Regions from separate parts of the Enterobacter sp. UPMP2061 genome, predicted to be linked through region 3. Evidence: predicted binding sites of a transcription regulator. Region 3 holds the regulator's gene; each other region holds the start of a gene.
What was found. The regulator sigma-54, encoded in region 3, starts transcription at its own class of promoters, with help from an activator protein. The targets are predictions, from matches to a motif close to GTTGGCACANNTTTCGCTNT.
Positions count from the first base shown of each region.

Region 1: hypA (hydrogenase maturation nickel metallochaperone HypA) is a predicted target of sigma-54. The motif match lies at 1,676-1,695, and genes of this name have one in related genera.
Region 2: ACWKXX_RS08665 (branched-chain amino acid ABC transporter substrate-binding protein) is a predicted target of sigma-54. The motif match lies at 1,392-1,411, and genes of this name have one in related genera.
Region 4: glnA (glutamate--ammonia ligase) is a predicted target of sigma-54. The motif match lies at 1,943-1,962, and genes of this name have one in related genera.

Region 1 is NZ_JBSKJP010000010.1:33,901-37,500, forward strand. Features, by position in the region: gene hycC (formate hydrogenlyase subunit 3) at 1-370, opposite strand, end outside; gene ACWKXX_RS17320 (4Fe-4S dicluster domain-containing protein) at 367-975, opposite strand; gene hycA (formate hydrogenlyase regulator HycA) at 1,048-1,512, opposite strand; gene hypA (hydrogenase maturation nickel metallochaperone HypA) at 1,723-2,073, shown strand; gene hypB (hydrogenase nickel incorporation protein HypB) at 2,077-2,940, shown strand; gene ACWKXX_RS17340 (HypC/HybG/HupF family hydrogenase formation chaperone) at 2,931-3,203, shown strand; gene hypD (hydrogenase formation protein HypD) at 3,207-3,600, shown strand, end outside.
Region 2 is NZ_JBSKJP010000002.1:657,884-661,483, reverse strand. Features, by position in the region: gene tyrP (tyrosine transporter TyrP) at 1-463, shown strand, start outside; gene ACWKXX_RS08670 (YecA/YgfB family protein) at 492-1,160, opposite strand; gene ACWKXX_RS08665 (branched-chain amino acid ABC transporter substrate-binding protein) at 1,572-2,693, shown strand; gene ACWKXX_RS08660 (ABC transporter permease subunit) at 2,762-3,600, shown strand, end outside.
Region 3 is NZ_JBSKJP010000004.1:82,091-85,690, reverse strand. Features, by position in the region: gene lptC (LPS export ABC transporter periplasmic protein LptC) at 1-214, shown strand, start outside; gene lptA (lipopolysaccharide ABC transporter substrate-binding protein LptA) at 183-737, shown strand; gene lptB (LPS export ABC transporter ATP-binding protein) at 744-1,469, shown strand; gene rpoN (RNA polymerase factor sigma-54) at 1,517-2,950, shown strand; gene hpf (ribosome hibernation promoting factor) at 2,973-3,260, shown strand; gene ptsN (PTS IIA-like nitrogen regulatory protein PtsN) at 3,343-3,600, shown strand, end outside.
Region 4 is NZ_JBSKJP010000012.1:102,857-106,456, reverse strand. Features, by position in the region: gene glnL (nitrogen regulation protein NR(II)) at 1-280, opposite strand, end outside; gene glnA (glutamate--ammonia ligase) at 448-1,857, opposite strand; gene typA (ribosome-dependent GTPase TypA) at 2,235-3,600, shown strand, end outside.

The DNA of each region.
Region 1 (3,600 bases), on a different contig from region 3:
CGATAACGGTACAGACCGCGGCGGCCATCAACAGGTTAACCAGCAGGCCGTTGGCTTTGGTGTGCTGATGTCGGTGCCAGTCGATATTAAACAGGCTGATAAACAGCCCGCACAGGCCAAAGGTTATCAGCCAGATGGCGTTCAGCGGCGTAAGCTCAACGGCGTGGTGAATCAGCGGGATGAGGGTGTCAACAGACTGGCCGTCGATCAGGACAACCCCGCCCGCCGCCAGCGTCATCAGGCTGCCGACCGCCCCGCCGATACCGGCGATCACCCCGCTCAGCGTTTTATGGAAGGAGAGAAGCAGCGCCAGGACAGCGGCGGCGGCAAACCAGGCCACACCGCTGGTCATCATAACTATCGCGTTCATTTCGCCCCCTCGTTAAGCGCCCGCAGCAGCGAAAGATCGCCAACGTCGGTATTGATGGTCAGCTCGCGCTTGCGTTTGCTGGTGCGAGCGATGTCGCGGATGTTGACCAGGACCAGCGCCCGGGTCGGGCAGGTCCGCACGCAGGCCGGACCCTGCTCATCGAAGCTGCACAGATCGCACTTCACCGCAACGGCGCGAATGCCCGGCACCCAGTCCAGCAGCGTACTCACGCGTGCCGGAGCCGGTGGCGCAGGCGGCGCTTTCGCAGTATTAGCATTCGCCGGAATATGCAGCGGGCGGCTGCCTGAAAACTCAATGGCGCCGAACGGACAGGCGATGCCGCACAGCTTGCAGCTCACGCACAGGCTTTCGTTCAGCTGTACCGCGCCGTCAACGCGGGTGATGGCATTGACAGGACAGACGCCCGCGCACGGAGCGTCTTCACAGTGGTGACAGAGCTGCGGGGCAGACTCTTTCTCATTACGCATGACGCGCAGGCGCGGCATGGACTGTAGCCCGTGCAGGCGGTGCGTTTCCGAGCACGCCGCCTCACAGGTCCGACAGCCAATACAGACCGTCGAGTCAGCAATTACAAAACGGTTCACCGGGTCATCCTCTGGTGATAGTCATTTTTGACGAAAAAAACTGTCTTATCGACACTTCTCGACACTCGCTTTTCAGGCCACGTTCGCGGAGGATTTTCCGTCGATCAGCTGTTTCAGGTTGACTGGCCGATCGTGCTCAACGGCGGCGTAGAGGCCGTTATAAACCGGCGCGATTTTCTCCAGATAGTGCTCCAGCACCTGCTGGCGATCGCGGTTGCTGACATGACCGTCCACCATGCCGTCCGCCATCAGCTGCGCCCGGGCGATGCAGTGCCTGTCGCCCTCTTTCGTCTCGACGTAGTACTCAATCGTGTGGCTGTTGAAGGTCTCCGCCAGGGTGACGTAAATCGTAAAGTGACCGAACAGGACAAAACGCATATCCCCCTGCGCCGCACAGCTCATGGCGTGATGCAGATGGGCCTTCGACAGCGTAATCCCCTGGATCAGTGAATTGCAGTACAGGTGCCATTGCTCCTGGAGCTGCTGATGACGTTGCGCGATGTAATCCGCTTTTTCGCTAATTTCCCAAATAGTCATAAAAGGTATCCGGTTAATGGAGTTAGCGGCTGTTAAGCAGATTTCGTGCCAGTTTTTAATTTATTGATTTAAATGGATTTTAAAGAGAAGCGCACTGTCATCGCCGCGGTGTCGACGTGTCATTTCGACAGCGTTGACATCGTCACGCCATAACGCAAATCAAGCTGGCACCGTTATTGCATTGAAGGGGCAATTCATTAAGGAGGCGTCATGCACGAAATTACCCTCTGCCAGCGGGCACTGGAACTTATCGAACAGCAGGCAGTGCAAAACCACGCGAAACGCGTCACCGGCGTCTGGCTGAAGGTCGGGGCGTTTTCCTGCGTCGAGACCAGCGCCCTCACCTTCTGTTTTGAGCTGGTATGCCGCGGCACGCTGGCGGAAGGCTGCGAGCTGCATATTGAAGAGCAGCAGGCAGAGTGCTGGTGCGAGCAGTGTCAGGAGTACGTCACGCTGCTGTCATCGAAGGTGCAGCGCTGTCCGCAGTGCCAGAGCAGCGGGCTGCGCATCGTGGCGGATGACGGTATGCAGATCCAACGCCTCGAAATCGAGAAGGAGTAATGTATGTGTAGTACCTGCGGTTGCGCTGAAGGCAACCTGTATATAGAAGGGGATGAACACCGTCCCCACTCCGCGTTTCGCTCCGCGCCCTTTTCCCCTGCCCCGCGTCCCGCGGCGGCACTGACCGGCATCACCTTTGCCCCGCAGCGTTCCGACGCGGGCGACCTCCATTACGGCCATGGCGAAGCGGGTACGCACGCGCCGGGCATCAGCCAGCGCCAGATGCTGGAGGTGGAGATCAACGTGCTGGACAAGAATAACCAGCTCGCCGCCCGCAATCGCGCCCGCTTTGCCGCGCGCGAACAGCTGGTGCTGAACCTGGTCTCCAGCCCCGGCTCCGGTAAAACCACGCTGCTGACCGAAACCCTTAAACGTCTGAACGAACACGTCTCCTGCGCCGTAATCGAAGGCGACCAGCAAACGGTAAACGACGCCGCGCGCATCCGCGAAACCGGTACGCCTGCGATTCAGGTCAACACCGGGAAAGGGTGCCACCTGGACGCGCAGATGATTGCCGACGCCGCCCCGCGCCTGCCGCTGGCGGATAACGGTATCCTGTTTATTGAAAACGTCGGCAACCTGGTCTGTCCGGCAAGCTTCGACCTCGGCGAGCGGCATAAAGTGGCGGTGCTCTCCGTGACCGAAGGGGAAGACAAGCCGCTTAAATATCCGCATATGTTTGCCGCCGCCTCCCTCATGCTGCTGAACAAGGTCGACCTGCTGCCGTACCTGAATTTCGACGTGGATAAGTGCCTGGCTTACGCCCGGGAAGTGAACCCGGACATTGAGATCCTGCTGGTTTCCGCCACGCGCGGCGACGGGATGGACGCCTGGCTGAACTGGCTGGAGAACGAACGATGTGCATAGGCGTCCCCGGACAAATTCATTCCCTCGACGGCAATCAGGCCAAAGTGGAGGTCTGCGGCATCCTGCGCGATGTCGACCTGACGCTGGTAGGCAGCCACGATGAGACCGGCGCATCGCGTCTCGGCCAGTGGGTGCTGGTCCACGTGGGTTTTGCCATGAGCGTGATTAATGAGGAAGAAGCCCGCGACACGCTGGACGCGCTACAGAATATGTTCGATGTCGAGCCGGACGTGGGCGCCCTGTTGTATGGGGAGGAACGTTAACACATGCGTTACGTTGATGAATATCGCGCGCCTGAGCAGGTGTTGCAGCTTATCGATCGCCTGAAGACCCGCGCCTCGCTGCTGGACTACACGAAAGAAAAACCGCTGCGGATCATGGAGGTGTGCGGCGGACACACCCACGCCATCTTTAAATTTGGCCTCGACCAGCTGCTGCCGGAGAACATCGAGTTTATCCACGGCCCCGGCTGCCCGGTGTGCGTGCTGCCGATGGGGCGCATCGACAGCTGTATCGACATCGCCAGCCGCCCCGGTGTGATTTTTTGCACCTTTGGCGACGCCATGCGTGTACCGGGAAAAAATGGCTCGCTGCTCCAGGCGAAGGCGCGCGGCGCAGACGTGCGGATCGTCTACTCACCGATGGATGCCCTGACGCTGG
Region 2 (3,600 bases), on a different contig from region 3:
AGAGCATTCTGGTCTGAATGGATTCCTGGTTGCCCTGCGTAACGTGGTGGCCTCTTCACACGTGGAGCTGGCGGTACATCTGTTTGCAGACCTGGCGCTGGCAACCTCCTTCCTCGGCGTAGCGCTTGGCCTGTTTGACTATATGGCGGATCTGTTCCAGCGTCGCAATACCGTTGCCGGACGCTTACAGACGGGGGCGATGACCTTCCTGCCGCCGCTGGCCTTCGCGCTCTTTTACCCGCGCGGGTTTGTGATGGCGCTGGGGTATGCTGGCGTGGCGTTATCGGTACTGGCCCTGCTGCTGCCTTCCCTGCTGGCGTGGAAGAGCCGCCAGCAACATCCGCAGCAGGGGTATCGCGTAGCGGGCGGTACGCCAATGCTGTGCGTGGTGTTTGGTTGTGGGGTGGTGATTATTCTGGTGCAGGTGCTGATTGCAGCGGGGATGCTGCCGGAAGTGGGATAAAAAAAGGGGCTATGAATAGCCCCTTTTTTCAGTGCAGGCAGCAGCTTTTAAACTTCTTCCCACTCCCGCACGGGCACGGGTCGTTACGCCCCACCTTCGACCCGTTAACGATCGGCTTTTTCGCTTCCGGCTGCTGCGGGTTAGCCACCCAGTAGTTATACAAACGCAGCGCCGCAGGCTGAATGCTTTCGATGCTGGCCATGTACTCCTCTTCGGTCAGCGCATCCAGCTTCTCGCTGCTCTCTTCCGTCCCGTGCAGGGCAATCACCGCCAGGTCCGCTTCCAGCGCTTCCGGCAGGGATGACCAGTCCGTCAGCGCCACGCCGCGCATGTAGCCATAGCACCACTCTTCCACCACGGTATAGCTCTGACCGTCAACGTCGTTATAGCCAAACAGCGGTTCAAACTGATCCGGGTATTCGCTCAAACGCTCGGCAATATCGTTCATGTGCTTAAAGCAGAGATCGATAAAACGGTTCATCTCACGATCGTTTTTCCAGCGCGGAATATACTTCTCACCACCCCAGACCGCCACCAGCCAGGTGTCGGGCTCCACCACGACGGGACCGGAAAGTACTGCGGTAAGCATGCCGTCCAGTTCGGACACGTCAATCACGGATGCATCGTCGTGACCGTAAGAGATTAATGTCTCTTCCAGCCACGCCATCTCGCTTTCATTTAATGGGCCTTCAGCCATTGCTGATACTCCTGATAAAAAAAACGATCCTGACATATATCGCCGCGCGTGCCTATCTGAAGTTTAGGTCTTTATTGCTGCAAAAACGTGCAAATCGTGACCGTTGCACAACTTATGGGCTTTGTTGTTAAGGAGATGTGATCTCCGCTGTAAATTCATCTCATCCCGCAAAGGCGCATAAAACGGCGCTCTATACTCAACGTGTTGTGACCCGGTCAAGGGATTAACCATTCTGGCAACCTTTTTGCTTAATGTTCTGCGCGCTTCGCGGTGCGTGGGATCCTCGCCGTATTAAGCATGAGATTGCTTCTAAAGTGCATTTTGTTCTCGCTCTTGTTTTTGGATTTACGATGCCATCAGGCGTTCGGGTTTATACCTGGTGCAAAAACCTCTTTGCTAAGGAACATAATAATGTCGCTGAAATTTACCAAAACTCCCCTCTCCCTGGTGCTGGCCGGTTGTCTGGTGACGGCCTTTTCCGCGCAGGCCGATATCGTCATCGGCGTGGCCGGGCCGTTCACAGGCCCGAACGCAACCTACGGCGATCAATACTGGCATGGCGCTACGCAGGCGGCGGAAGACATTAACGCCGCCGGCGGGATCAACGGTGAGAAAATCAAACTGGTTCAGGGCGACGACGCCTGCGAGCCCAAACAGGCCGTCGCCGTTGCCAACCGCTTAGTTGATCAGGATAAGGTGAAAGCGGTCGTCGGCCACTTCTGCTCCTCGTCGACCATGCCCGCCTCCGAGGTCTACAGCGATGCCGGGATCCTCTCCATCACCCCCGGCTCAACGAACCCGCTTATTACCGAACGTGGCATGAGCGATATATTTCGCATGTGCGGACGTGACGACCAGCAGGGCCAGGTCGCCAGCGATTTCATTCTTGATAAGCTGAAAGCCAAACGGGTGGTCATCATCCACGATAAAGACACCTACGGCCAGGGGCTGGCGGACGCCACTAAGGCGGCGCTGGCGAAACGCGGCGTGAAGGAGGTGATGTACGAAGGGTTATCCCGCGGGGAGAAAGACTTTAACGCGCTGGTGACCAAAATTGGCGCACAAAAACCGGACGTGGTGTTCTTCGGAGGCTGTCACCCGGAAGCGGGCCCGCTGGTTCGCCAGATGCGTGAACAGGGCGTGCAGGCGAAGTTCTTCTCGGGAGACTGTATCGTCAATGAAGAGATGGTCACCGCCGCCGGTGGGGCGCAATACACCAACGGTATTTACATGACCTTCGGTAAAGATCCGCGCCTGATCCCGGACGGAAAAGCCGTCATCGAGAAATTCCGCACCGGTAAATTTGAACCTGAAGGATACACCCTCTACGCCTACGCGTCTGTGCAGGCTATCGCGGCGGCATTCAAGGCCACGAAAGGGACGGATTCCGCAAAAGCCAGCGAGTGGCTGAAGGCCAACCCTGTCGACACGGTGATGGGTAAAAAAGCCTGGGACAGCAAAGGTGACCTCAAAGTCTCTGACTACGTGGTCTATAAGTGGGATGACAAAGGCAAATATAAAGAAGTGCCATAACGGGACGGAATCTGCTCAGCGCCGGCAGGTCTGACTGTCGGCGTAACCCTTTATTCAGGTGCGCGACCATGAGTACATTCTTCCTGCAACAATTAATTAATGGCTTAACGCTGGGTTCGGTCTACGGTCTTATCGCCATCGGCTACACCATGGTGTACGGCATCATCGGTATGATCAATTTCGCCCACGGCGAAGTGTATATGATCTCCGCCTATCTCTCGGCCATTGGCCTGGCCCTGCTGGCGTTTTTTGGACTCCACTCCTTTCCGCTGCTGATCCTGGGGACGCTGGTTTTCACCATCGTGGTCACCGGCGTTTATGGCTGGACGATTGAGCGCATCGCCTATAAGCCGCTACGCAACTCGACGCGTCTGGCACCGCTGATTTCGGCCATCGGGATGTCGTTGATACTGCAAAACTACGTCCAGCTCAGCCAGGGCCCGCGCCAGCAGGGCGTGCCGACCATGCTGGATGGCGTGCTGCGTTTTCACCTCGGCGAAGGGTTTGTCCAGATAACCTATACCAAAGTCTTTATTCTCATCGCCTCGTTCGCGGGCATGCTGGTGCTGACCTGGATTATCAACCGTACCCGCTTAGGACGCATGTGCCGTGCGGTACAGCAGGATCGTAAGATGGCCTCCATCCTGGGTATCAACACCGACAGAATTATTTCGCTGGTGTTTGTTATCGGCGCAGCGATGGCCGGGCTGGCGGGCGTGCTGATCACCATGAATTACGGCACCTTTGATTTTTACGTCGGGTTCGTTATCGGCATTAAGGCCTTTACGGCGGCGGTGCTGGGCGGCATCGGCTCCCTGCCCGGTGCGATGCTTGGCGGGCTGATTCTGGGCGTCGCAGAAGCGCAATTCTCCGGGATGGTGAACTCGGATTATAAAGACGTGTTCTC
Region 3 (3,600 bases):
CGCTGACGCGCAACTGCGAAAAATTACGACGGATAACGCCCAGATCAACCTGGTCACCCAGGATGTCACGTCGCAGGATCTCGTCACCCTGTATGGCACAACATTTAATTCCAGCGGTTTAAGAATGCGCGGGAACTTACGCAGCAAAAACGCCGAGCTGATTGAAAAGGTTAGAACCTCCTATGAAATTCAAAACAAACAAACTCAGCCTTAAAGTTGTTATCGCCAGCGCGCTGCTGGCGGCCAGTCTTCCCGCGCTTGCTGTGACTGGCGACACCGAACAGCCGATTCATATTGAATCCGATACCCAGTCTCTGGATATGCAGGGTAACGTCGTCACCTTTACCGGCAACGTCGTCATGACCCAGGGCACCATTAAAATCAACGCCGACAAAGTGGTCGTTACTCGTCCGGGCGGCGAGCAGGGCAAAGAGATTATCGATGGTTATGGCAACCCGGCCACCTTCTACCAGATGCAGGACAACGGCAAGCCGGTGAAAGGCCATGCCTCGCATATGCATTATGAACTGGCGAAGGATCTGGTCATCCTGACCGGTAATGCTTACCTGGAACAGCTGGACAGCAATATCAAAGGCGACAAGATCACCTATCTGGTGAAAGAGCAGAAAATGCAGGCCTCCAGCGAAAAAGGCAAACGCGTCACGACCGTGCTTGTGCCTTCGCAGTTGCAGGACAAGAACAACGGTCAGGCTCCGGCACAGAAAAAGAGTAACTAATTCGTTATGGCAACTTTAACTGCAAAAAACCTCGCGAAAGCGTATAAGGGCCGCCGCGTCGTCGAAGATGTCAGTCTGACCGTCAACTCCGGCGAAATCGTGGGTTTGCTTGGCCCTAACGGGGCGGGTAAAACCACGACCTTCTACATGGTGGTGGGCATCGTCCCGCGTGACGCCGGCAACATCATCATCGATGATGAAGATATCAGCCTGCTGCCGCTGCATGCCCGCGCGCGTCGTGGCATCGGCTATTTGCCGCAGGAAGCGTCTATTTTCCGCCGCTTAAGCGTGTTCGACAACCTGATGGCCGTGCTCCAGATCCGTGACGATCTGACCAGCGAGCAGCGCTCTGACCGTGCGAACGAGCTGATGGAAGAGTTTCATATCGAGCATCTGCGTGACAGCCTCGGCCAGGCGCTGTCCGGTGGTGAACGCCGCCGCGTTGAGATTGCGCGCGCGCTGGCAGCAAACCCAAAATTCATCCTGCTGGATGAACCGTTTGCGGGCGTTGACCCCATCTCCGTTATCGATATCAAACGTATCATTGAGCACCTGCGCGACAGCGGGCTTGGCGTACTGATCACGGACCACAACGTTCGTGAAACGCTGGCCGTGTGTGAGCGCGCCTACATAGTGAGCCAGGGCCATCTGATTGCCCACGGTACGCCGCAGCAAATCCTCGAAGATGAGCATGTTAAGCGCGTGTACCTTGGGGAAGACTTCAGACTCTGATAGGGTAGAGGTTAAGTCACGCCGAACCGGAGAAAAACGCTCTGAACATGAAGCAAGGTTTGCAATTACGGCTCAGCCAGCAACTGGCCATGACGCCGCAGCTACAGCAGGCAATCCGTCTGTTGCAGCTGTCCACGTTAGAACTCCAGCAGGAGCTCCAGCAGGCGCTGGACAGCAATCCGCTGCTGGAGCAAACCGATCTTCATGACGAGGTAGACGCCCAGCAGACGCAGGACACAGAAACGCTCGACTCCGTAGATGCGCTCGAACAGAAAGAGATGCCGGACGAACTGCCGCTGGATGCCAGCTGGGACGAAATCTACACCGCGGGTACCCCTTCCGGGACGCGTGCAGACTACCAGGACGATGAACTCCCGGTCTACCAGGGCGAAACCACCCAGTCGCTTCAGGACTACCTGATGTGGCAGGTAGAGCTGACCCCTTTCTCCGATACCGATCGCGCCATTGCCACCTCGATTGTCGATGCCGTTGACGACACGGGCTATTTGACCGTGACGCTGGACGAGATTCTGGAAAGCATCGGCGATGACGAGATTGAACTGGAAGAGATTGAAGCCGTCCTGAAACGCGTTCAGCGTTTCGACCCGATTGGCGTCGCCGCGAAAGATCTGCGCGACTGCCTTCTGATCCAGCTTTCGCAGTTTGCCAAAGAGACACCGTGGATTGACGAAGCCCGGCTCATCATCAGCGATCATCTGGATCTGCTGGCGAATCACGACTTCCGCACCCTGATGCGCGTCACACGCCTGAAAGAAGAGGTGCTGAAGGAAGCGGTGAATCTGATCCAGTCGCTCGATCCGCGTCCGGGGCAGTCGATCCAGACCAGCGAACCGGAATATGTCATTCCTGATGTGCTGGTGAGAAAGCACAATGGCCGCTGGGTCGTTGAACTGAACGCCGACAGCATTCCTCGCCTGCAAATCAACCAGCAATACGCCTCCATGTGCACCAGCGCCCGTAACGATGCTGATAATCAATACATTCGCAGCAACCTTCAGGAAGCACGCTGGTTGATCAAGAGTCTGGAGAGCCGTAATGACACGCTGCTGCGCGTCAGCCGCTGTATTGTCGAACAGCAGCAGGCGTTCTTTGAGCAGGGCGAAGAGTTTATGAAACCGATGGTGCTGGCGGACATCGCCCAGGCCGTCGAGATGCATGAATCAACCATTTCCCGCGTGACCACGCAGAAGTATCTGCACAGCCCACGCGGTATTTTTGAGCTTAAGTATTTCTTCTCCAGCCACGTGAACACCGAAGGCGGCGGCGAAGCCTCGTCAACGGCTATTCGCGCCCTGGTGAAGAAGTTGATCGCCGCGGAGAACCCCGCGAAGCCACTCAGTGACAGTAAGTTAACCACCATGCTGTCCGATCAGGGTATTATGGTGGCACGTCGTACTGTCGCGAAGTATCGAGAGTCTTTATCCATTCCGCCGTCTAACCAGCGTAAACAACTGGTTTGACACAACCGATAAGGAAGACACTATGCAGCTCAATATCACCGGACATAACGTCGAGATTACTGAGGCTTTACGCGATTTTGTAAACACTAAGTTTGCGAAACTCGAGCAGTATTTCGAGAGGATCAACCAGGTCTATGTTGTGTTGAAAGTGGAGAAAGTGACGCATATCTCGGATGCGACCCTGCACGTCAACGGAGGGGAACTCCATGCCAGTGCGGAAGGGCAAGACATGTACGCGGCTATCGACGGCTTGATTGATAAGCTTGCGAGACAGCTCAATAAACATAAAGATAAACTGAAACAACACTAATTGTCCGGGCAGTTAACGGGTGCAGGACGGCCTGTTGTGAAACACAACAGGCCATTTGTACAGTTAGCGCTTAGGTGAAATTATGATAAACAACGATTCCGCTCTTCAACTGAGCAATGTCCTTAACCAGGATTGTACCCGCAGTGGCGTTCACTGCCAGAGCAAAAAACGTGCGCTGGAAATCATCAGTGAGCTGGCCGCAAAACAGCTGGGTCTGCCGCCGCAGATCGTGTTTGAAGCCATTCTGACCCGTGAAAAAATGGGCAGTACCGGCATCGGCAATGGCATTGCGATCCCGCATGGCAAGCTGGAAGAAGATACGCTGCGTGCCGTGGGGGTG
Region 4 (3,600 bases), on a different contig from region 3:
GGGACAAAATATGCGAGCGTCCGTCAATCACCAGCGTCACTTCGTTATCGGTGAAGCCCTGACCCGCCTGCAAACTCTCCTGCATCAGACCAATATTCAGCGAGAAATAGCTCAGCAGTTCAGGCAGCGGCGTGCCAAACAGTTTACGGGCGCTTTGAGCGAGCAGCTGCTGCGCCGCCGGGTTGGCGTAATGCACCGCCAGCTCGTCGTCGACCAGCAAGATACTGTTAATCAAAGAATTGAGGATCTGCCCAGCATCGGGCAGCGTGCCAGTTGCCATTCAGCAGTCTCCTGGAGTCGTTGCACTATTTTAGTGCAGTATAGCGTTTTAGAGGTAAAAAGCGCGTGAGATCAGGTTGTTGGTGGAGAAAAAAGCCCATCCGAAGATGGGCTAAAGTTTCCACGGCAACTACTCCCGACGCGTATGCGCCGGGTAAAACAAATCAATTAAACGCTGTAGTACAGTTCGAACTCAACCGGGTGCGGCGTCATGCGAACGCGGTCGTTTTCTTCGGTACGCAGCGCGATGTAAGCGTCGATCGCTTCATCGGTGAACACGCCGCCAGCGGTCAGGAACTCACGGTCTGCGTCCAGCGCTTGCAGGGCTTCTTCCAGAGAGCCGGCAACCTGTGGGATCTCTTTCGCTTCTTCTGGCGGCAGGTCGTACAGGTTTTTGTCCATGGCTTCGCCCGGGTGGATCTTGTTCTTGATACCGTCCAGACCGGCCATCAGCAGTGCTGCGAAGCACAGGTATGGGTTAGCCGCCGGGTCCGGGAAGCGCACTTCGATACGACGCGCTTTCGGAGACGCCACCACCGGGATACGGATAGAAGCAGAACGGTTACGGGCAGAGTACGCCAGCATCACCGGTGCCTCGTAGCCTGGGACCAGACGCTTGTAGGAGTTGGTGGTCGGGTTCGCCAGGGCGTTGATCGCTTTAGCGTGTTTGATAACACCGCCGATGTAGTGCAGCGCCTGCTCAGACAGACCCGCGTATTTGTCGCCAGAGAACAGGTTGGTGCCGTTCTTGGACAGGGACATGTGGCAGTGCATGCCGGAACCGTTGTCGCCGAACATGGGTTTTGGCATGAAGGTCGCGGTTTTACCGAAACGGTGCGCAACGTTATGCACAACGTATTTGTAGATCTGAATCTCATCCGCTTTCTTGGTCATGGTGTTGAAGCGGGTAGCGATTTCGTTCTGGCCAGCCGTTGCCACTTCGTGGTGGTGCGCTTCAACAACCAGGCCCATCTCTTCCATGATCAGACACATGGTAGAACGGATGTCCTGTGAAGAATCGACCGGAGGAACCGGGAAGTAACCGCCTTTCACGCCCGGACGGTGACCTTTGTTACCACCTTCGTATTTGGTGGAAGAGTTCCATGCGCCTTCGATGTCATCGATAGCGACGTGGGAACCAGAAATGGAAGCACCAAAACGGATGTCGTCGAACAGGAAGAACTCTGGCTCTGGCCCGAACAGAACGGTGTCTGCGATGCCGGTAGAACGCAGGTACTCTTCAGCGCGTTTTGCGATGGAGCGTGGGTCACGGTCATAGCCTTGCAGCGTGCCAGGTTCCAGGATATCGCAGCGGATGATCAGCGTAGGTTCTTCGTAGAACGGGTCAATGAGCGCAGTGGTTGCATCTGGCATCAGAACCATGTCGGATTCGTTAATGCCTTTCCAGCCGCCAATGGAGGAGCCGTCAAACATTTTGCCTTCTTCAAAGAATTCGGCGTTCACCTGATGAGCAGGGATCGTGACGTGCTGTTCTTTACCTTTGGTATCGGTGAAGCGCAGATCAACAAACTTCACTTCATGTTCGTTCAGCATCGTCAAAACGTGTTCAGCGGACATACTTAACTCTCCAGATTGGTCATTGTCGTCGTGGTAACGAGGTCTTCAAATCGGCTGGGCTGCCATATTTTTACTGTATTTCTGTAAAGCGAAATCTGTGCCAACTTTTAAAACACCCCAAAAAGGCGTTATCATGCGCACCATAGTGCAGAAGGGCTGCACCACATTGGATTTTTTGCACCATTATAGTGCTTCTGTGTGAACATCGAGCACCATATTGGTGCAATTTACGTTAAAGTGCCCTTTTACCGCTCCGTGAAAGCGATCACAAAGCATCTCTGCAATACTTGTTTGCGGGGGATGTTTGTGATCCTGTTTTGTAGTGCGATTAATCCGTGTACAATAACGCGCTATTTCTAAATGCCTGAGGCAAAGTTGTGATCGAAAAATTGCGTAATATCGCCATCATCGCGCACGTCGACCATGGTAAAACTACCCTGGTTGATAAGCTGCTACAGCAGTCCGGTACGTTTGATGCTCGTGCCGAAACTCAAGAGCGTGTGATGGACTCCAACGATTTGGAGAAAGAGCGTGGGATTACCATCCTCGCCAAAAACACCGCTATCAAATGGAATGACTACCGTATCAACATCGTTGATACCCCAGGGCACGCCGACTTCGGTGGTGAAGTTGAGCGCGTGATGTCCATGGTGGATTCCGTGCTGCTGGTGGTTGACGCATTTGATGGCCCTATGCCGCAAACGCGCTTCGTGACCAAAAAAGCATTTGCCCACGGCCTGAAACCTATCGTTGTGATCAACAAGGTTGACCGTCCTGGCGCGCGTCCTGACTGGGTTGTTGACCAGGTCTTCGACCTGTTCGTTAACCTCGACGCGACCGACGAACAGCTGGACTTCCCTATCGTTTATGCGTCTGCGCTGAACGGTATCGCCGGTCTGGATCACGAAGACATGGCGGAAGACATGACTCCGCTGTACCAGACGATTGTTGACCGCGTTCCTGCGCCAAACGTTGACCTGGAAGGCACCCTGCAAATGCAGATCTCCCAGCTCGACTACAACAACTATGTTGGCGTAATCGGCATTGGTCGTATCAAGCGCGGTAAAGTGAAGCCTAACCAGCAGGTCACTATCATCGATAGCGAAGGCAAAACCCGTAACGGTAAAGTCGGTAAAGTTCTGACTCACCTGGGTCTTGAGCGTATCGAGAGCGACATCGCTGAAGCGGGCGACATCATCGCCATCACCGGTCTGGGTGAACTGAACATCTCCGACACCATCTGCGATCCGCAGAACGTCGAAGCGCTGCCAGCCCTGTCCGTTGATGAACCAACCGTATCCATGTTCTTCAACGTCAACACCTCTCCGTTCTGTGGTAAAGAGGGTAAGTTTGTTACCTCTCGTCAGATCCTTGACCGCCTGAACAAAGAGCTGGTGCACAACGTTGCGCTGCGCGTTGAAGAAACCGAAGACGCTGATGCATTCCGCGTTTCGGGTCGTGGTGAGCTGCACCTGTCTGTTCTGATTGAGAACATGCGTCGTGAAGGTTTCGAGATGGCGGTTTCCCGTCCGAAAGTTATCTTCCGCGAAATCGATGGCCGTAAACAAGAGCCATTCGAAAACGTAACGCTGGACGTTGAAGAACAGCACCAGGGTTCTGTGATGCAGGCACTGGGTGAGCGTAAAGGCGACCTGAAAAACATGAATCCAGATGGCAAAGGCCGCGTACGTCTCGACTACGTGATCCCAAGCCGTGGCCTGATCGGCTTCCGTTCTGAGTTCA